2 regions of the Clostridium nitrophenolicum genome follow, and region 2 is predicted to be linked to the other one. Evidence: predicted binding sites of a transcription regulator. Region 2 holds the regulator's gene; the other holds the start of a gene.
The links. The regulator LexA, encoded in region 2, represses DNA repair genes until DNA is damaged. The targets are predictions, from matches to a motif close to CNAACANNTGTTNG.
Positions count from the first base shown of each region.

Region 1: a site for LexA is predicted at 2,598-2,611, ahead of ACZ5N4_RS03685 (putative DNA modification/repair radical SAM protein). Genes of this name have one in related genera too.

Region 1 covers NZ_AP042469.1:803,531-815,501, reverse strand. The annotation lists gene ACZ5N4_RS03695 (EAL domain-containing protein) at 1-207, opposite strand, end outside; gene ACZ5N4_RS03690 (TIGR03915 family putative DNA repair protein) at 441-1,184, opposite strand; gene ACZ5N4_RS03685 (putative DNA modification/repair radical SAM protein) at 1,259-2,563, opposite strand; gene rpsA (30S ribosomal protein S1) at 2,969-4,150, opposite strand; gene ACZ5N4_RS03675 (P1 family peptidase) at 4,318-5,280, opposite strand; gene ACZ5N4_RS03670 (OPT/YSL family transporter) at 5,338-6,969, opposite strand; gene ACZ5N4_RS03665 (DUF5661 family protein) at 7,212-7,589, opposite strand; gene ACZ5N4_RS03660 (amidohydrolase) at 7,679-9,328, opposite strand; gene ACZ5N4_RS03655 (sodium:solute symporter family protein) at 9,351-10,808, opposite strand; gene ACZ5N4_RS03650 (ketopantoate reductase family protein) at 10,876-11,787, opposite strand; gene panB (3-methyl-2-oxobutanoate hydroxymethyltransferase) at 11,867-11,971, opposite strand, start outside.
Region 2 covers NZ_AP042469.1:4,048,017-4,059,987, forward strand. The annotation lists gene ACZ5N4_RS19120 (PTS sugar transporter subunit IIA) at 9-467, opposite strand; gene manA (mannose-6-phosphate isomerase, class I) at 701-1,642, opposite strand; gene ACZ5N4_RS19130 (HD-GYP domain-containing protein) at 2,069-3,127, shown strand; gene ACZ5N4_RS19135 (endonuclease MutS2) at 3,202-5,175, opposite strand; gene ACZ5N4_RS19140 (FAD-dependent oxidoreductase) at 5,866-7,305, opposite strand; gene ACZ5N4_RS19145 (MmcQ/YjbR family DNA-binding protein) at 7,528-7,881, opposite strand; gene ACZ5N4_RS19150 (hypothetical protein) at 8,167-8,649, opposite strand; gene lexA (transcriptional repressor LexA) at 8,899-9,507, shown strand; gene ACZ5N4_RS19160 (methionine gamma-lyase family protein) at 9,777-11,060, opposite strand; gene hfq (RNA chaperone Hfq) at 11,191-11,436, opposite strand; gene miaA (tRNA (adenosine(37)-N6)-dimethylallyltransferase MiaA) at 11,503-11,971, opposite strand, start outside.

The sequences.
Region 1 (11,971 bases), 2.5 Mb from region 2:
CATTTTTGTTATTTCATTTACTTTATAAAAATCACAGCATATTTTACTACTAGTAATACTTGTAAAGTCATCATTTCTAATTTCTTTTATGGTATAGCCGATTCCAGTTATTGAGCGAAAACTTTCAATTAAGCTATTTAAATGATTTATATCCACAAGCTCAGAAAATTTGTATTCCACATAAACACCAGCCTTTATTTGTTCCATTTTCTGTAAAAACTCCTGAATTATTAATTATACTTTAAAATTTTAAATTTCGTAATAAATTTTTTTGAACTAAATGTATTTTACTTCAAAAAAATTTAAAATAACTCGATACAAACATATATTTATGTATATTTTACCATACTATATTATGTTTGCATATTAAAATCAGGTTATTTTTTGTCAAAATTTAAAGGGTAACAATTATATGTATTATAGTACACTTAATTATTACCTTAAAGCATCTCAGTTAGGAATTTCCAGTATCTTTCTGGCATATAACTTTTTTGAAGTTTTCTATTTTTTCTGTTTTCTATTGTAATTGAGCTAAAATACTGTTTCCACAATTTTTCATAAACTTCATCATTACTATTTAAAAATAATTTTTCACCATCAACTTTTAACATATCAACAATTACCCATTTTTCTTTATTATATAAGGCAGCTATTTCTCTCTTCCTATCATGAACAATAAAATTCTGAGAAGAAAATCTTTTAGAAAAATGAGGCATAATTAACTGAAGTATATTATGATCAGGTTCCATAGCTGCGTAATATACATTACTAGCTAGGAACTTAAATCTTATAAATCCTAGCATTCTATGCGCCTCATTTGTAACTTTATGACTTATTTTATGTACAGATAAAACTATACTATTATGCATATGCAAATTTATATCTTTTCCTATTTTAAATGCTAGTTTTAAATATCTATAAATTAGAGTGCTAGACTCTTTTAATTCAGACAAAAAAACATAAAAAACATATCTTAATACTTCATAAGAGACCTTGTCTTTTATAGCATTATATACTTTATCAGCTTTTTCTTTACTTGTCTTAATGTATATTGGCTCTATAAAAAAGTCTGGTAAAAAATGCTCTTCTCTTAAAATCTGTTCCGGTTTTTCCTGCATATAATAAGATTCATAGACTGCCGTAAGTAAGCCATCGAAGCTTCCATCATATATATAACAAATCATCGAAGTCCTCCTTGTTCATTATTAGATAGTTCAAGTGAGTAAAAGCTTCATCGTAACACCAACAATACTTTATATTAAATTTCTCCTGTAAAACTAGTTAAAGCATCTTGTGGTTTATATAATGCTGGGGTTTCTGAAAAAAATGATAACTGTTTGTAATTGAGCTTTTCCTTACTTATTATTTTATCTTCAATTTTCTCCCGTATTATCTCTTCCTTAAAAGAGGTCTCTCCATAGTACTTTCCTCTGCAAGTTATAAAATATTTCGCTCTTTTTAAAACTACACCTAGTTTTCTTAAATCTTCGAAACTTAAAAATTGTACTTTTCTTATCTTTACTATCCTCATAGCTGATCTTACCCCTATGCCTGGCACTCGAAGCAGTGTATTATAGTGTGCTAAATTTATTTCTACAGGAAAGTTCTCCAAGTGCCTAAGTGCCCAATCGGTTTTGGGATCTAGTTTTATATCAAAATTAGGATTAGTATCATCTAGAAGCTCTTTTGCTGAAAAACCATAAAATCTTAAAAGCCAATCTGCTTGATATAATCTGTGTTCTCTTATTAATGGAGGACTCTTTATATCAGGTAGTTTTGCACTTTTCACAACTGGAACATAAGCTGAATAATAAACTCTCTTAAGATTGTAATGATTATATAAGTTTTCAGATAATCTCATAATTTGCAAATCACTCTCTGGTGTTGCTCCAACTATTAATTGACTGCTTTGCCCTGCTGGAATAAACTTAGGTGCTTTTTTATAGATCTTTCTCTCTTCCTGTAAGATAGAAATTTCTCTTCCTATAAAAGACATAGGTTTAAGTATTTTTTCCTTATTTTTTTGCGGTGCTAAAAGCTTTAGACTGTTACTCGAAGGAAGTTCAATATTTACACTCATTCTATCTGCTAACATACCAGCCTTTTTTATTAGTGCTTCATCGGCACCTGGTATAGCTTTTAAATGAATATATCCATTAAATCTATGTTCATTTCTAAGAATATCTGCTACTTCTATAAGCAACTCCATTGTATAGTTGGCGTTTTTAAAAACTGCAGAGCTTAGAAATAATCCTTCTATGTAGTTTCTCCTGTAAAAATTTAAGGTTAGGTCTGCTATTTCCTTTGGAGTAAAGAAAGCTCTTTCTATATCATTAGATACTCTGTTAATGCAATAAACACAATCAAAGCTACACTGGTTTGTTAATAAGACTTTTAAAAGAGAAATGCACCTTCCATCTGCTGCAAAACTATGACATATGCCACTTTCATACCCATTCCCCAATCCACCTTTAGTATTCTTTCTGTTACTTCCACTTGAAGAACAGGATACATCATATTTAGCAGCTGATGATAGTATTCTTAATTTTTCCAATATGTCCATATACACGCCTCCATACCATATAACATAATTATACCAAACGTATGTTCTCATGTAAATATTATTCCAAATAAAAAGGTTACTTATACAGAAGGGCATTAAAAACCCATCCTTATAAGTAACCCATTATATTAATGATTATATATAGAGAAACTAGCTAGAAAGTCAGCTTATACAAAGGGATATGTTTCCAAAGCTGAAGATAGATTTAAAAACTTTGTGTCAGTCTTAGTGAAGGGTTTTAAGACAACCTTAGCACCTTCGAGTTGTCTGAGCGTAGCGAGTTTCTCGAAGGTTCTTAGGTCGTCTAAAACACAAGCTTTAGACTGGCTAAAAGTTTTTAACGTACTGAAGCTTTGAAACATATCCCGGCGTATAAGCTGACTTTCAGCACTTTATCTCTATATACTAATCAAATTTCAAATCTTTGAATTTATCTCCAAATAATTCTCCCAGGCTTACTCCAGATTCCTGTGTATCAACATATTTTTCAAAATCCTCTTTTGGCTTTTCAGCTGAGTCCTTAATGCTTAAACTCATTCTCTTTGCCTTTGGATCAATATCTAGTATTTTCACCCTAACCTTATTGCCTATATTTAATACGTCTGAAGGCTTTAAAATACGCTCCTCGGATATTTCTGAAAGATGCACTAACCCTTCTAATCCTGGTTCTATCTCTACAAAAGCACCAAAGTTTAAAAATTTAGATACAGTTCCATCTACCACACTTCCAACTTTATATTTATCCTGAACATTATTCCAAGGGTCTTCGCTTACATCTTTTAATGCTAAGGAAATTCTATTATTCTCTTTATCTACATCTAGAACATATACTTCAACTTTATCTCCAATTGAAACTACCTCAGAAGGATTTTTAACTCTTTTCCATGATAACTCTGAAAGGTGAATTAATCCATCTACTCCTCCTAAGTCAACAAATGCCCCAAATTTAGTTAATCTGCTTACTACACCAGCTCTTTTTTCTCTAGGTTTAATTTCGCTCCATAAACCTTTCTTTTTAACTTCTAATTCAACACTTTCCACTTCTCTTCTTGATAAAACTATTCTTTCTTTGGATCTATCAAGCTCAATTACCTTTACATTTAGTGTTTTTCCTATAAACTCATTTAAATCCTTTACATATGATACTGAAAGTTGTGAAGCAGGTATAAAGGCTCTTATTCCCTTTATATATGTAACAACTCCACCTTTAACAACTTCCTTAACAGTCACCTCAAAAGTGTTATTATTTTTAAGAGAATCTTCAAGTTCATCCCATACCTTTATTTTATCTGCTGCTTTTTTCGATAGCAGAATATTTCCATCTCCATCATTCATATTTGATACATAAACATAAATTTCATCATTTTCCTTTAAGACGTCTTTAGGATTTATTTCTGAATCTTCGCTTATCTCACTTCTAGGTAATATTCCATCTGACATATAGCCCAAATTTATTATAGCTTCACTATCTGTTACTGAAATAACCTTTCCTTTTATAACCTCTCCACTTCTCACTTTTTTCATTGAAGACTCAATGTCGCTTATAATCTCATTCATTGAGTTTATTTCATTATCATTAACTGACATACAACTCATCTCCTTACACATTCATATATATAAGATTTGCTCTTCATTTATTTTTATTCTACCATAAATAATAACTTTTGGATAACAAAGAAAAGCTATTGTATGATAATTTCATTCATCACACAATAGCTCACTTCGCTCTGCATAAGCCTGCTTTTCATTAATACTTAAATCATATCTTTATAAGCTTTATATCCAAAAATACCTTCAGCATTTTTAACTGCTCTTACTACAGCTTGCTCAACAACCTCTGCAGCCAGAAGTCCTACAACGTTTATATCTGCCTCTACTTTTCCAGTTGCCATAGTGAAAATAGTGTCTCCGTCAAATATTGAATGAGCTGGCCTCATAGATCTTCCATAACCATTGTGCGCCATAGAAGCTATTTTGTTCATTTCTGACTTTGAAAACTTTGCGTTTGTTACAACTACTCCTATAGTAGTGTTTCCACTAAATAAATTCTTCTTCTCGCTATAATTATTTATCATTATTTTCTCTGTGCCTGCAAAGTTCTTTTTATCTTTATCTAAAACTCCTGCAATAATTTCCCCTGTAGCTGGATCAATTACATCTCCGAGACAGTTAACCGCAATAACTGCGCCTACTTTAAGATCTCCAACCTGAAGGGCATAACATCCAAGTCCACCTTTCATTGAATACTCAGGACCAAGTATCTTGCCTACCGTCGCTCCTGTTCCAGCTCCTATGTTTCCTTCCTTGCACTGATTTAACTCTGCATTTACGCAGGCTTCATATCCCATGCTTTTGTCTGGCCTTATTTTGTAATCTCCTATAACTAAATCAAAGAGTACTGCTGAACACACTATAGGGACCTTTGTAACACTAACATCAAACCCTATATTTCTTTCTTCTAAATACTGCATCGCACCACTGGCAGCATCCAGACCAAAAGCACTACCTCCAGATAAAACTACAGCGTGAATTTTATCTACTAAATTTACTGGATCAAGTAAATCTGTTTCTCTAGTACCTGGTGATCCACCCCTTACATCTACACCGGCAGAAGCTCCTTCTTCACATATTACTACAGTACATCCAGTAGGACCATTTAAGTTTTGCGCATTTCCAATCTTTATTCCTTCTATTTGATTAAATAATATTTCTTGCATTTTTACCTCCTATTGTAAATACCACAAACTCTGTTAACTAATATTTTACGCTTAGTGCTATCCTAAAGTAAATACTTTAATTAATGCTATGACTACCCCCGTAATTCCTTCTCCTCCAAGAAGACCCGATGATATAAGGAGTCCATTGTCATCTGCCTCCGGTTTCAATTTTTGTACAATAAACTTTAACAATCCGCCTATGAAGGCAGCTGTTGATATAAACATAGGTAAATATATTCCTATCCCAACAGTCATTACAGGAACTCCTAACATAAATAGTATTGTTCCTATAATAAGACTTGCAATAAATGCATTAAAATTTGGTAATCCAGAAACCATAGTAGAAACTGCATAAGCCTGAGGTGCTACTAATTCCGTTCCTGGTCCCATATTTCCATAAGCTCTATGCATAACAAATAGAACTGCAACTGACACCACAGCACCAACTGAACCTCCTACTGTCTGGGCAATTAACTGTGCCTTTGGATCAGTTTTTAAAATATATCCTGCTTTATAGTCCTGAAGAGCATCTCCTGCAAGACCACAGGCTACTGCAATAACACCAGCTACTAAAAATGCTTCAATAGGCCCAACATTTACGATAGCTTTTACCAATAATAATATCAATATCCCAAATATCTCCATAGGGTTAATGCCAGTCTGACCTGTTATAGTTGCAGCCATAGATGTAGTAATCCATACGCCAAATATAGTTATAATACTTGGAACAAGCTTCATTTCAGTAAATACCGTTAACATAAATGCTATTACAGCAAAAGCTATAGGAGCCCATTTTAGATTTATATTATTATCACCAGTCTTCCCTTTAAGCATTGGTCCAAATATTTCTTTAGCCTTAGGAAGAATTCCTTTTAATAGAACACCTATACCTGCTCCTACAATAAAACCTATCCCTAGGCTATCTTTAAATGCAGTAGCAGCGGCTACATCTTTGAATATTCCCTGGGCAACACCTACTGGTATTATAACAAAATAACTTAATATTGCTCCTAAAAACCATGTTCCCATGTATAACGGCCCAATTATATATCCTATACCCACCGCCATTGGAGATACCCATACTCCGAAAAATATATTTTTAGCAGCAAGTGAAGTTGATGTTATAGCTGCTGGTATTTTACCGAAGTAATCCCTTATGGCTGTAAATATTGCAGTAATACCTAAGGTTATAAACAAGGTTTTAGCTTTGTTTCCGCCTTCATCTCCTGCAATTAAAGTCTGTGAAGCGGCTATTCCCATCGGAAAAGGAAGTTGTTCTTTTTCTATAAAGTATTTTCTTATAAGAAGTGTAAATATCAATGCTAATATTGTTCCAGACAAGGTTACCATTAATAGAGATACAACACTTACTGCCGCATTCTTATTTATCATCCATATACCTGGAATTGTAAAAGCTAAGCCACCTGCAACAAGGCCACCTGCTGACATAGTCGTTGCTGCTACATTTATTTCATTTAAGTTTGTCTTGCCTAATCCTTTTAAAACTGCCATAGATAGAATTGCAACAAAAATAGTAGGCCAAGGAAGTGCTCCCATTCTCAATGCTACATACATTGAACTCAATGTGATTATAAATGCCCCTAGTGCTCCAATTATTAAACTTCTTACTGTAAGCTGCTCTTTATAACTCTGTGCATATCCTATATTTTGGCCTTTACTTTCTTTCACATTACTCCCTCCATAAGAATTGATAAAGTAAATTATATGCCTATACACACCTCCTGAAACATTCTATATGGCAGAACTTAATTTACTATAGCAGAATATATTTATGCATATATATTTATATGATTTGAGCATTTTAAATATTACCTTTTGCCTAACAAATACAATAAGTTGCTTCTAAATTAGATAAATAAAAAACCTCGCAAAAATTTACGAGGTTTCTAACTGTTATATGGTTAGATTCTTTAATCTTCGTATCCCCAATATTTTTCCGCTTCCTCTTCCATCTTTGTAAGCCTTTTATAATAATCAGGGAATTCATTCAAATGAGCAAGCGTAATTTTACCAGTCAAAATGAAGTCATCGTTAGTAATATTAGTAAACGGATTTATCCTTCCGTGTTCTAACTCAACATTCAATCCAATTCTAAACTGCTCTAGGTCAAATTTATCAAACTTTATATTAAGATGTTTAGCAATCCATAAAGCTTCTTCAGTAGTAAAACTTTTCTTATAGGAAAGTTCTCTTAAACTATCTTCATAACCTCTCATAAATGGCACTGGCATATAAGGAATATAATACATAGAATTTCTTAACATATTAAAGTAAGGACATTGGCACATATAAATCCTCCATGTAAAATTTTAATTATAATGTTATTTTATGCATTAAGTATTAATTTGCCATTTAATTCACTTGTTATAATTAAGATCTATTTTCTTTCATACTCAATTTTTCCGTCAATAATAGTCATATCAACTTTAATATCAAGTATCTTATCCTGAGGGTATGATATAATATCCTCAGAGATAACAACCATATCCGCTAATTTACCAACTTCAATGCTGCCTTTAATCTTTTCTTCATAGCTGGAGTAAGCTCCATTGTAAGTATACAGTCTAATTGCTTCCAATATAGTAATTTTCTGAGTCTGATCTACTGGCTCATTTATTACTCTGTCAATTCTGTTTACACAAGCATCCAATATAGACATTGATTCTACAGGTCCTGATGGTGCATCACTTCCAATTGAAACCATAACACCTGCATCAATCATGCTTCTTAATGCTATAAAATATTTCATTCTGTCACCGTAGAACCTAGTATAATTTCTTCCATTCCAAGCTATCATTCCAGGGTTTGTACTAGGACAAATGTTTAACTTAGCCATTCTATCGATAAGGTCCTGGTCTACAATAGCACAGTGTTCAATTCTATGTCTAGCTTCAGGTCTCGAATTTGTTTTGAAGGCCTTTTCATAACCTTCAACCATAAATTCGATAGCCAAATCACCAACGGCATGTGCTGATGCCTGACAATCAGCGTCATTAATTATTTTTATATATTCAGCTACTTCCTCTCTTTGCCATCCAAGTATACCAGGCATATCAGGGTCATGACAGTAAGGTTCTCTTGTTGCACAGGAAGGCCCGCTTGTTCCTCCATCTATCATAAATTTACAAGTACCGATTTTAAAGTGTTCATCTCCTATTCCGCTCTGCAGTCCAAGGGCAAGGAAATGTTCATTATCCTCAAGAGAAAGAGGTTTCCCAAAAATACTATGAAGCATCATATATTCTCTAACCTTAAATTCTCCAGTTCTACAAAGATTCTGCATTATATGATAGGAAGGCTTGTCGCACTCTCCGGCATCATGAACAGAAGTAATTCCATTCCTTAATAGCAAGTTATTTGATTTCATAGCAGCAGCCTTCTGCTGCTCCTCAGTATAAATAACCTTACTCCAAAGATAAAAATGTGAATGATCTTTAACCATACCAGTTAATTTACCATTTTCAACGACAACCTCATCCTTAGCAAATTTTTTTGCATCCTCAGGAGTATATATTCCAGCTTGAGCAAGAGCAAGTGTGTTATACATACAAATATGCCCGCACATTCTTATGCACTGTACAGGATTATTTGGAGCAGCTTCATCCATTTCTTCTATTGTAATATGTCTCTTTTCTTCAACTCTATTTTGATCATAGCCCATCATAGAAATCCATTCGCCAGGCTTTCTCTTTGCAGCAGCTTTTTTAATTAACTCGATAATATCCTTAATGGATTTACAATTAGGATATCCAGTATTTATAATTGCAGCATCTTCCGTATTTCCAAAGAATCCGTTTAAAATAGGATGGTAATGTGTATCAATAAATCCTGGAGTCAAAGCGCGCCCTTTAAGGTCGATAACCTTGGTGTTATTATCAATAATTTTTTCTAATCCTGCGTTATCTCCTACATATACTATTTTATTGCCTTTTACAGCCACTGCTTCAACAATTTCATCTCTTTCGTTCACTGTTATTACTCTTCCATTTTTAAAAGCATAATCAGCATACGAATAATCAAAAATCATTATTAAACCTCCATAAATATTTCTATTCTGATACATTCATCTCTATTTCTTTTTTGCCATCTTTAAATGCTTTTGCAGGAAATGCGTACATAATTATAATCATAATTATTATTGATAAAAGAATTCCGGTACTTTGAGCATTTAAAATTCCAAAAAGCTTTACCTTATATCCAAATGTCAATATTATTGTAAGTGCTACGCCTGATATTGCTGAAACGGAAGCTGCTGCTACTGTTGGCCGATTTGAAAATATTCCAAAAAGTAACGGTGCAGTAAGAGATACAGACATTAATGTATAAAAAATTGAAAGTGCTGTTATAATATTAGGCAGTAATAATGCCATCCCAACTCCGAGAATTCCAGAAACAAAAGTAACGTATCTGCTCATTCTTAATAATTCGGTATCAGTAGTCTTAGGTTTTATAAAGGTCTTATATATGTCATTTGTAAAAGATGTAGTTAGCATATATAAAACTGTGTCTGCAGTGCTTATTTCAGCGGCAAAAACCGCTGCTAAAGCTATTGCTGATACCCAGAAAGGCAGTAATTCCTTCATTGCTGTAGGTAATGCCAAATCCTGAACAGTTAAATGCGGAAACAATGCAAAGGTACACATACCAAGTATTGCAGGAATGAAAGCAAAAATGAATTGAACTATTGCATTATATGTTGTACCCTTTCTTACAGTTGCTTTGTCTTTAGATCCAAATACTATTCCAATTAAGCCAGGTGATATGAAAAATGAAGGAGTTAACATAAAAAAGTATCCTATTATAACAGTTGCACCTAATCCAAAGAAGCTGAAATAACTATTTGTTTTAGCCACACTTCCTAAGTTTGCTGCCACCAATGTGTGTAATCCGCCTAATCCCCCAACATGACTTAGTGCAAAAGGCACAGCGATTATAAATCCTGTTAAAACTACTACTAATTTCAATATCCCTACATATGCAGCTGATACTATTCCTCCAAATGCAAAATATACAGTAACAACTATTGCACCAATAATTATTCCAGTGACCTTAGGTACACCAGCAGTGACATTTAATATCCACGCAACGCCCATAAGTTGACCAGCAAATAAAGCTAGAGTTCCTATTGCCATCATAGTAGAAAAAACACCTTTAAACTTTTTGGAATATCTTCTATCTAAAAAGTCACCAGCAGTAAGCAAATTATATTTTATAGATACTTCCCAAATTTTAGGACCAACTATAAATGCAAGAACCATACTTCCTAAAGCTGACATTATCATCCACCAAACTGCTGATATACCTGATGTATATGCTAATCCAGTAATACCAACTGTAGATCCTGCTCCAATATTCCCTCCTATTAATGTAGCAAATAATAATCCAGAGTTGAACTTTCTTCCAGCTACTATAAAATCATTTCCACCCTTTACATATTTAGAAACAACTATACTTATTAATATCAGTGCTATACAATATAATGCAATTGCTACAATATATCCGTTCATACAAAAACTCCTTTCTATAATCTTTTAATTTTTTTAGTATGCTCATTTATCCTTGAATTTTCATAATTTAAATAACTTCTTTTGCTTTTATAAGATTAAGTAGTACAGTATTTACTGGAGTTTTTACAAAATGTTTCATTCCCTCCCTAACAATTGCACCATTTATCGTTTCTATTTCAGTCTTTCTTTTATTTAAAATATCCTGAAGCATTGAGGATTTATTTCCTGCTGTATTATAGGCAACCTGCATAACCTTCTCTATTGTTTCATCTCTATTAAACTTAACTCCTAAAGCTTCTGCTACATCTATTGCCTCTTCCACAGCTAATTTCATAAGATATTTCGTTTCACCAACATCTAATAATTTCCCATTTTCTACTTCTAGTATGGCAGTGAGAGCATTAATCCCTACATTAACTATAAGCTTTGACCATATAAGCTCCATTACATTATCTGAAATATTAGTATCAAAACCAGCTCTTTTTAAAGCTATAGCAATTTGCTCTATACTATTATTTTTATTATTCTTCAACCATCCTATATGTGTAACTCCACTTCCTGCATGCTTGATATTGCCAGGTCCAAGCATAGTAGCTCCATGTGCAGTAGTTCCTGCTATTATATTTTCACTTTTAACATACTTTTCTATTTGTTCAATATTGCCATAGCCATTTTGTAAACTCATCACTAAAGTGTCACTTCCCAAAATTGCTTTATTATTTGCTAGCGCCTTTTCAGTTAATATAGATTTCACAAAAATAATTGCCAAATCAACAGAGCCTATTTCTTCTGCCTTAGAAAAAGCTTTAGGATATACTATGATTTCATCTTCTCTTTCTTTTATTATCAAACCATTATTATTTATTTCATCTACATGCGATTGCCAAATATCTACTAAGTATACATCTTCCCCGGCTCTTGAAAGATATCCCCCATATAAACTTCCCATAGCACCAGCACCTATTATGGCTATTTTCATAAATGATACCCCTCCGATTTTAAATTATTGTGCTGATATATCAGCACAATAATTTAGCTTTATATTGCTAAAGTGTTATTTAATATAACTTCTTTAGAACTTCTTCTTTCATTCCAAAACTATACTTTTCATCTGGAAAACTTCCACTCTGTACTTCTTCAGAATATTGATTAAATGCATTAAT
Region 2 (11,971 bases):
ATATTTCATTACTTATTATCTATAATTCCTTCTAGCAACTCTAGCAATTCTTCCTTGTCCTCTATTTTGAAAATTTTATCTCTAAAATCTTCATTCATAAGCTTTCTTGATAAAGCTGCCAATATTTTTAGATGTTCATCCTGAGCTGCCTTTTCTGGTACTGCAATTAAAAATACCGCTTCAACAGGCTTTTCGTCTAATGATTCCCATTCTAGTTTTTCTAAACATCTGCCAAAACATAGACTTGGTACTTTTACAGCGTCAGTTTTACCATGTGGTATAGCTACTCCAAAACCTATACCAGTAGTAGATAACTCCTCCCTTCTCATAACACAGTTTACATATTCTTCTTTATCATTAAGCCTATCCGCTTTATATAGCTTTTCTGCTAAACTTAATATAGCTTCCTCTTTATTTTTTGCTTTAATATCTAGCTCTACTAAATCAATTTCAATTAGTTTTTTCATGATTTGAACTCCTTCTTCACCTATATTTTTGATATCTGCTTTCCTGTAATGCTATATTATCATATTTCAATTAGACTAATTTAAAATGTTAGTACCACAATGATGTGGTAAAAATTTTTATTCGATAGCTAACCACTTCTAATACTCCCCTTACACAAAATAAGCTTGTTATCTTTACAAAAAAAAACGATTCAAAACTATTTTAATAGCCTTGAATCATTTTTTATTGAATACTATATACTTGACACAATAAAAGATACTTCTCCATTGATTGCAAAATCATTATAACCAAATGGAATTATGAAGTTATCACCTTTTTTAATTTCTTCTCCATCTAAAGTTCCTTTTCCCTCTATCACAGTAACTAGTGAAAATAATGCTTTGTGATTAATGCGAGCTTTATCTTTCACATCGAATTTTACAGTGTTAAAATACTCAGAGTTAACATAACGAGTCCTTACGTACCCATTTTCCTTTTCAATTATTGGTTTTACATTATTCTCTTCTCCAAAAGGTACTTTGATTACATCTATAGCTTTTTCTACATGTAGTTCTCTTTTTTCACCAGTAGTTTCATCTACTCTATCATAATCATACACACGATATGTTAAATCTGAAGATTGTTGTATTTCATATATTAAGGTATTCTTGCATATGGCATGCACTGTTCCTGAAGGTATATAAAAGAAGTCTCCTCTTTTTATAGGCTTAAATGTTAATAATTCCTTCCACTTTCCTTCTTGAATGTAATTAACTAATTCTTCTTTTGTATTTGCATTATGGCCATATTCTAAAACTGTATCTTCATTGCAATCTATAATATACCAAGCCTCTGTTTTTCCCAATTGACCATTTTCCTTTGAATATGCATATTCATCATTTGGATGAACTTGTATTGATAAATCATTAGATGCGTCTATCAACTTAACTAATAAAGGAAACTCTTTATTTTCTATGTTTCCAAAATATTCTCTATGGTTTTCATATAACCATGACAATGTTTTTTCTTTGAAGTCTTCATTTTTTATTATACAATCTCCATTTTTATGTGCGGAAATAGCCCAACATTCCCCTGTTTTATCTGTCGGTATGTCATATCCAAAATATTCTTTTAGGTTTCTTCCTCCCCAGACTCTGTATTTAAAAACAGGTTCCAATCTAATAATTTTCTTCATGTATTACTCCTCCTATAATCTAAAATATATTTAATAATATTGCTATTCTATTTTTCTATTCTTTATTAAACCATGTTTTTAAAGTGTTAGCAAATTGTTAAACAAGTATATAATTAGATTTTTCCGTAGTATAATAGGAAGCTAAACTTTCCAGTCTGCTGACAGTGATATTTAAATTACTCCTAATAATTTAAATATCATTTTAAATATCAATTAAATAAGAATTAAATGAAATTCTTTTTTTGTGATATTTCTATTTAGAAATCCAAAAAAATTACGATAATAAATACATAAATGTAATATACTACTAGTTTATTCTACAATATATTTAATCATGTACAAAATTATTGTAGATATAAAAAACTTAACATCACTATACCAAAGCTTTTCTAAAAGAATTATTAGTTATATATGAGGTGAATTAATATGATATATGAAAAAAAAACATTGCCAATCAGCGAATTACAACCAGGTATGATATCATCTATGGATATATATTCTGAAGGCAAAATATTGCTAGCTAAAGATGTTGCTATATCTGAATCAATTATAAACAAGCTAAAGAATAACTATGTTATCGATAAGGTAGAGATTTACTTAAACAATAATTCTGATAAAGATTTAAAACTTAAAATAAAAACGGTGCAAGAACTTGAAAATACCTTTAATGAATTTTCTTCAAATTTAGAAAGTATATTTAATAACATATCTTCTCTAAAGGTACCTAAACTGGACGAGATAAAAACTTTTTCACAAAAAATTCAAGCGGAATTTAATGCACCCGGAATAGTTATAAAAAATATAATTTTTTATGGCAGTGAAAAGGACTCAATTTATAGACATAGTGTAAATGTGGCAGCTATTAGTTTTATACTAGGCAAATGGCTAGGCCTTGATGAGAATGAGTTATCTTTATTAACTTATGCAGCAATATTGCACGATTTTGGCAAAATGGAAATAAGTAAGGATATATTAGATAAAACAACTAGCCTTACTTCTGATGAATATGAGATTTTTAAAACTCATCCTGTCATAAGTTATCATTTTGTTAAACAGATTCCGAATATAGATCCTTCTATAAGTCGTGCAATACTTATGCACCATGAAAGAATGGACGGGTCTGGTTATCCTCTACATGTTAAAGAGAATAAAATTCCTAAGTTCTCCAAAATAATAGCTATTGCGGATTTATTTGATGAAGTTAGTTCCAACAGATACTCTGAAGAAATTAAGGGACCTTTGGAATCTCTGAAAATTATTCAGGAACAAAGTCTTACAAAACTTGATTGCCACTATTGCACTATGTTTTTAAACCATATAATAAATTACTACATGGGTGAAACCGTGCTACTAAACGATAACCGCTCCTGCAAGATTATTCAAATTCACATGAATGACTTAACAAAGCCACTTTTGCTTAGTGACAGTGAATTTCTTGACTTAAAAAAAGATAAAAATTTATATATTGAAAAATTAGTTATTTAATACTTAGTTAAAAATACAAAATAAACTCAAACATAATTCTTTGAAAACATGTTTGAGTTTATTTTCAATTATTTTTACTCTTCTTTCTTTTTCAACTCAATTTTCATACCTTCAACATGCCTTTTTTTCATAACATGTTTTTTCTTTCTATTCTCTTTGCTTTCAAATATAATATCAAAATCATAATCTTCAGGGTACAATTCCTTTTTATCAATATATAATGAAAGTCTTTTATGGTTTATCTTAAGTTTTTTCTTCATCACCATAACGACCACTTCACCCTTACTATTTTCTAGCTCACACACAATTCCTTTACAATTCATGGTACTTATATATACACAGTCTCCTATCTTAAATTTCGATTCTTTCTTATTTTTTTCTAGACTTGCTCTTTTAGCAGAAGCTGTTTCTCCTTCTCTTATCTTATTTTCATGAATTTCTTTTAACTTCTCTGCATTATCTTTAAATTCTAAGTTTATAGTATCCTTTGAGTTTATATAGTTAGAGTAATCCTTTTGCTCTTTGTAAGTAACCTTATGTGCTTCTTCTATAATTTCTTTTCTCATACCAAGCCTTAAAGCTATTAAAAAAGCATTACTCTCTCCTGCTTTACCTATTTTTAATTTATATAAAGGTTTTAAAGTATTTATATCAAACTCCATACATCCATTTTTAAAACCTTCCTGATTTTCTGCATAATACTTTATTTCGCTATAATGGGTTGTAGCTAATATAGTTGCTCCCTTATCGTATATATCTTGAAGCACTGCTACTGCTATCCCCATACCTTCTCCTGGATCTGTTCCTGCACCAACTTCATCTAATATAACAAGAGTATGAGGATCAGCACATTCTATTATAGATATAATGTTTTTTATATGGGATGAAAAAGTGCTAAGAGATTGTTCAATACTTTGACCATCACCTATATCCACTAAAATATCATAAAATGTAGCAAATTCGCTTCCTTCCTCTACAGGTACATGAAGCCCTGACTGAACCATCATAGTAAGAAGTCCTACTGTTTTTAGAGCTACTGTTTTCCCACCTGTATTGGGACCTGTAATTACAAGGCTTCTATAATCATTTCCAATAGTAAAGTTTAGAGGCACAGCGCTTCTTCCTATAAGAGGATGCTTTCCACCTTTTATATTTATATACTTGTTTTCATTTATCTTTACCGATCTCCCATCTATAGCTTTACTACACTTTGCTTTAGCCATAATAAAATCGTAATGAACCATAGTTTCAATATTTATTGATAGTTCTCTTTCATAGCCTTCTACCATGACAGTTAATGTTGAAAGTATTCTGTATACTTCATTTTCCTCTTGGATTCTTAATAAATTTAATTCGTCCTGTGCTCTCTTAACCTCAGCAGGTTCCAGAAACACTGTAGAGCCACTTCCAGAACTATCTAAAACATTTCCTTGGATTTCTTTTTTATATTCACTTTTTATAGGTATTACATATCTGCCATTCCTCATACTTATAAGGTTATCCTGAAGAAATTTACGGTAATTGGAGTTCTTTAGGATATTCTCAAGTTTAGTTTTAACTCTATCTTCGGCTATGGCTATCTTCTTTCTAATTCTTGATAACTCTGTACTTGCTTTATCAATAACATTATTTCTGTATATACATCTTTCTATTTCTTCTTCTAGCTCTTTAAGTTCATATATTGATTGTGCATAGCTGCTAACAATAGGTGCAACTACAACTTTATCTTCCATGAATCTTTTAAGTCTGACTCCCTCCTTTAAAAGTTCGTATATTGCCGTAAATTCTTCTGGCTGGAGCACTGCCCCTTTACCAAGTTTAGACATAATCTTTTCAATATTAGTCAAGCTGTGAATTGGTACGCTGGAACTTCTGTTTATAATAGCTCTGGATTCTGTTGTTTCTCTCATCCAGTTTTCTATTTCTCTAATATCTGCCGAAGGTTCTAATTTTCTTATAATTGCCTTAGCAGGCTCTGAAATAGCATATTCACAAATTATCTCCTTTATTTTGTTATATTCTAATATTTCAATGGTATTATTATTCAATTTTTATTCCTCCTACTTTTTTACTAGTTTGTTTTATAGCTAACTGCTACTAATATCTTGGGACGCATATAAAGTGAAACTTACTTCAGGTTGAGTTTTAGTTTACAATCCTGGGCGATTCCCCGCCCGTTAAATGCCATTTAGGCATTTAACCCCATCTGAAGTTTAGTTGAACGAATTTGACTTTATTAGAGTAAGATTCCTACACTTAACATAAACATCACTCCTTAATAAAACTGGACGCAAAAAGGCTGCAAATGAACATAGGTTCACCTGCAGCCTAAAAATGTATCAATAAAAAGGTAGGGATATTGTGTAAAAGGGGCATAAAAATACCGTGCTGAAAGCACGGTATACTACTCCCAAGTATATCCCTATTGATTTAACCGCTTCCCTGTTCTTAACTAATCATCTAAAAGAATTACATGGCAAATAAACCTGATTCAATCAGATTTTTTCACAACTTCTAGATGAAACTATTTAATTAGTTAGTTAAGAACAACCTCTATCATAAAACATACTCCTTTTTTGATACATTTAAATATTACAACACATTTCAGCGTCATGATTTGCGTCTTTAATGCTATTTGGATTTAATAACCATATAAGTTATGATTATATTATATTTTAAAGAAACATTTTTTGCAACAATAACTTCATATTCACTAGGTATACTATTTTTAGTTAGCTTTACTTCATTCCCATAATATTAATCCTTTTTACTCTATTGTGAAGATCAGAAGATTTTGCTTCCCTTTGCGGAACTTCCTCTTCTTTTATATTTAAAGCTTTTGCAATTAATGCTCTTACTCTTGGCCCACAGAAAGCTCCTTGGCACATTCCCATCCCAGCTCTTGTACGTCTTTTAATAGCGTCAATAGATTTTATTTTAATACCTCTTTCTAATGCATCTATAATCTCCGCTTCGGTAACTTTTTCGCATCTGCATATTATATGCTTATCTGGTTCTTTAGAATTAACATCCCCATCAAAATCTTCACTTTTTTTAATTATAATAGGTTTTCTGTAAGGTTCAAAATCCTTCCTTTCCTCCAAATTCAATCCTGAATTTTTAAGTATATCTAATACCTTTTTAGCAATAGCAGGTGAAGATGTTAATCCCGGAGAATCACCTGTTACATTTAGGAAACCTTTCACCTTTGTTTCTTCCACAATGAAATCTTTTCTTGTATTAGTAGGTCTGACCCCTGCAAAGGAAGTTAAGGCTTTTTTCATATCAAAACCACTTACAGATTTTTTAGCTGTTTCAACAATAGCTTTAATTGAATCTTCGTCTGTAGATACGTCTTCTCTATGCGCTACCTGCTGGGCGTCTGGACCTATCATAAGGTTACCGTGATAGGTGGTAGTTACTAATATTCCTTTACCTTTTTCTGTCGGCACCTGAAAGATCACTCTTTTCACCAAATAGGATTGATCTTTATTGAATATAACATATTCTCCTTTTCTTGGGATAACATTAAAATCATCTACTCCTATCATTCTTGAAATACTATCACTATGAACACCTGCTGCATTTATAACATACTTAGCTTCAAATATCTCTTTATTTGTTGTAACCTTAAAGCTACTTTCTAGCTTTTCCAAATCGCTAACTTCATAATTTAATTTTAATTTCACACCATTTTCCACAGCATTTTCAACTAAAGCTATAGTAAATTCATAAGGAGAACATATTCCTGAATCTTTGCAGTATAAAGCCCATTTTACTTCTTTGCTTAAGTATGGCTCCATTTTTCTTACTTCAGTACCATCTATTATTTCCAATCCGCCTACACCATTGGCAATGCCATCTCTATAAAGATTCTCTAAATGCTTCTTCTCATCATCAGAAAAAGCAATTACCAGCGAGCCAGTTTCTCTGTATCCAAAATTTAATTCTTTTTCAAGCTGTTCAAACATTCTGTTTCCTTTTACACAAAGTTCAGCTTTTAAAGTACCAGGCTCGTCTGAATATCCACCATGTACTATACCACTATTAGCTTTGGACGAACCGCAGCTCACATCCTCCTCTTTTTCAAGAATACAAATATCAAGATTGTACTTTGAAAGTTCTCTGGCAATGTTAGCACCTATTACTCCGGCACCAATTATTATTACATCATACATCGAAATCCCTCCATTCTTGTAATTAAGTTTTTACAAAATTATAGAGTCACACCTTTTAAATTTATATCACCATTAAATATTATGTATAAATAACGTAATATTGTTAGTTGATAATTTGTATTATTTAATAACATTATACTTATTATAACATATAATCTAAATATTTTGTAAATTATAATTACTAATATAGAGGTAAATAAAATATAGGTGAAATTAGAACTTTTATTTTAATATTTCTTCTCTTTCCTTTTTCTTAAGCCCTTTGAATACTAAATCGTAGGAAATATCAATAAGCATTTTTATAGTTTTATCATCTATTGAACCATTTATTTCAACAGTATTCCAATGTGTCTTATTCATATGATATCCAGGTTTTATTGCATTATATTCTCTTCTTAGGTCTTGAGACATAATAGGATCACATTTTAAATTTACCTTTAAATCTTTTTCATTAATATTGGTAAGTGCAAACATTTTACTGCCAACTTTAAGTACTAATGTTTCATCATCAAAAGGAAAGTCTTCATAAACTCCTTTCTTATTTAAACAATAATTTTTTAACTCCTGTAAATTCATTATCTATGTCACTCCTTTATTCTAATCCTTATTTAAAGAATATTTTACCACATATTTAACTGTTACTAATCCTCAAACTTCTACAATTATTAATAATAAACTAGAATCTTATAATTATTGCGAGCTATGCTAATCTCATGAATTAGTCTAACTAAAAGTAAAACTGACACCGTATAAAAAACGACGTCAGCTTTTACATCTTCAGCAATATTTATTACTTTTGGCTACCTTATTTGTAGATCTTTACTTCTTATTTTTTTAATGTTAACACAAGTGTTACTTAATTTAATTATAATCGTCTCTTCCTTTAAATCTGATAAATCCAGGAAATTCCTCAGAGGTTATTTCTTTAAGTTTATCCTCATCTTCTAGTAATTCACTTAAACCATCTATATCATCAATATATTCTATGTTATCATTCCAAACATCTTCGTCCTGTTTCTCTCCACTAAGCTCGTAATCATCTATGTACTCATCATACAACTCTTCCCTTTGCTCAAACTCCTCCTCAGCTTCTTTCATATCATGCTCAGATGTTGTTGGAGCAACAATTTCCTTATTATTTTCTAACTCAATCTTGGCTTCTTTTGAGTCTAAATCATCCTCAATAATTTCATCAATTTTTATAGCTTTCATATCGTACCCTTCCATCTCTAGGCACTTACCACAGTTATTACACTTTTTACTTGCATTCAAATCGCATTTTTCGCATTCTCCGCAATCAGTGCAGCTCTTTTTATTGCTAAATATACAAATTTCTCTTTTCATGGCTACTTCCTTTCTAAATGAACAATATGTAAAAATAGTCTACATACTATTATACATTATCTAATTAAAAATCCAAGCTTTAGATTTACAAATAATCTTGTATACATAAGTGTATAGGATTACAATTTCTAAGTTCAGTCTCTAAGTTAATTATTTCCAAAATTCACATTTATAATACAGAACATAAGTTTGATATTTAGTATTCTATATGATATAATTCAAGATAACTAAATTAAAGAGGTGCATTTTATGGCGGAACACAAAAGCAATAAACAACTTGAAATTTATGAATATATAAAAAATCAAATCAAAGAAAAAGGATATCCTCCATCAGTCAGAGAAATTGGTGCCGCTGTTGGATTAAAATCTACATCTACAGTTCACGGTCACCTTGAAAGACTTGAAAAGAAAGGTCTTATTAAAAGAGATGCTACTAAGCCAAGAACTATTGAAGTTATAGAAAACTCTGCGAATAGAAAAGAAATAATAAACATTCCCATAATAGGAACTATAACTGCTGGTTCTCCTATTTTAGCTATTGAAAATATAGAAGACATATTTCCACTTCCTATAGATTATGTAAAAAGCAACAAAGAGCTTTTTATGTTAAAGGTAAGTGGTGAAAGTATGATTGAAGCTGGTATACTGGATGGCGACTTGTCTATAATTGAAAAGGCAAACTCTGCGCAAAATGGCGACATAGTTGTTGCTCTAATAGAGAATGAAGCAACACTGAAAAGATTCTTTAAAGAAAAGGATCATATAAGGCTTCAGCCTGAGAACAAAAACATGGAACCTATTATTGTACCAGACTGTCAAGTTATTGGGAAGCTTGTTGGCATATATAGACAATATTAAACTATAAGAAAAATGCCAAGCACTTTTAAGATGACAATTGACATGGGACAGAGGACAATGTAGGTGAGTTTTCTTCCTTACGTCAGAAAACTAATATATTTTTAAGCCGATGTTTCACTAATGCGAAGCATCGGCTTATAATATAATTAAAGATTTTTCGCAGCGCAGCGAAGAGAAATACTCCTTCATTGTCCTCTATCCTCTAAAAAATCTTACTTAGTAAAATTCATATAGAACAAATTTCATACCTATAAGAAACTAATTAATAATTATCCTATAACCTTAGATAAAGCGATAAGTATTCCTATTTTAGCATGGTCGAAGGTAAGTCCACCTTGAAGATATGCTATATAAGGTTCTCTTATCGGAGCATCCGCCGAAAGCTCTATGGAAGAACCTTGTATAAATGCACCTGCAGCCATTATTACTTGGTCTGTATATCCTGGCATATCCCATGGTTCACATTGAACAAAGGAATCAATAGGAGAGCCAAGTTGTATACCCTTACAGAAATTTATAAGCTTTTCCTTATCATTAAATTTGATTGCTTGAATTATGTCACTTCTCTTATCCGTATATTTAGGAAGCACTTCAAAACCAGCAAGCTCCATTATTCTTGCACAGAAAAGAGCTCCTTTTACAGCTTCAATTGCAACCTGGGGTGCAAGAAATAAACCTTGATATAAAAGCCTCATAACTCCAAAAGTAGAACCACATTCTCCTCCAATACCAGGAACAGTCAATCTATATGAAGCTTGAGTAACATATTCCTCTTTTCCTGCTATGTATCCTCCTGTTGGCGCTATTCCTCCACCTATATTTTTGATTAGAGATCCAGCTACTAAGTCTGCTCCTACATCTGTAGGTTCTTGAGTATCTAAAAATTCTCCATAGCAGTTATCCACAAAGCATATTACCTCTGGTCTTATATTTTTAACAAAATCAATGATTTTTTTTATATCTGAGATTAATAAAGCCTTTCTCCAGCCATAACCGGTTGATCTCTGTATATGAACTAGCTTGATGCTTTTATCATTTTCAAGCTCAACCTTAATTTTATCGAAATTAAAACTGCCATCTGATGTTAAATCTACTTGCTTGTAATTTACACCGTACTCTCTTAATGAACCAATATTTTTTTTATCACTGATACCTATTACATTGTGTAGTGTATCATATGGAGTACCACAAATTGATATCATTGTGTCTCCAGGTCTTAGATTCCCAAATAGTGCTGCCCCCAATGCATGGGTTCCATTTACAAAATGAGGTCTTACTAAAGCGCTTTCACAATTAAAAACTCTTGCATAAACTTTATCTAAGGAGTCCCTTCCTATATCACCATACCCATAACCTGATGAATTAGTAAAATGTGAATCGCTTATTCTTTCAGCTTGAAGTGCGCTTAAAACCTTTAATTGGTTATATTCTCTTATTTCATCATAGATTGCAAACTGCTCTTTTATATCATCTATAGCTTGTTCATAAAGTTCAATTGTTCTATCACTTATACCATAAGTTTTGCTAAGTTGTTTTTTCGTTAGATCTATCATTTTAAATAAAAACCTCCTGAATTTTATCCTAACCTGTCATAGCACACGATGCCTTAAGCCTCATCATGTGCGAATAATACATTGTTTATATTAACATATAAAAAAAGAATAGGCAATTATAAGCCTATTCTTAAGTATCACTTTCTGAAACATTGTTATTAAATAAAACTGGCTTTGAAGGTGTAATAGTAGAAATTGCATGTTTATATACCATCATTTGTTTACCATCACAATCTAATATTACTGTAAAGCTATCAAAACCTTTTACATTGCCTTTAATTTGGAATCCATTTGTTAAATGTATTGTAACAAAGGTTCTATTCTTTCTTGCTCCATTTAAAAATATATCTTGTAGGTTGTTCGCTGTTTTACTCATATTCTTCACCCTCCACAACTTTTAATTATATTAATTCTATAAATATTATAAAATTCCTTTTATATTTTACGAATTCTTTGATGAAAGAAATTTCCCTGTTATATATTCCACTATTTCATTCTCATCATTAAATTCATCTTTATCTATCCATATAACTCTGTCATCTTTCCTGAACCATGTAAGCTGTCTTTTAGCATAGTTTCTACTTCCCTTTTTAATAAGATAAATTGCTTCATCAAGAGATATATTACCATCTAAGTAATGCAGTATTTCCTTATAGCCAATTCCCTTCATCGACTGCATATCTGCAGTACATCCCATGGCTTTTAGTTTCTTAACCTCATCTATAAGTCCATTTTCAATCATAATATCCACTCTTCTATTTATTCTGTCGTATAGTTTATCTCTATCCATATTTAGAACAAAGTAATAAACATTATATGGTATATCATAAATGTCATTTTCTAAATTAAACTGACTTATAGTTTTTCCTGTAAGTTTAAATACCTCCAAAGCTCTTATAACCCTCTTTAAG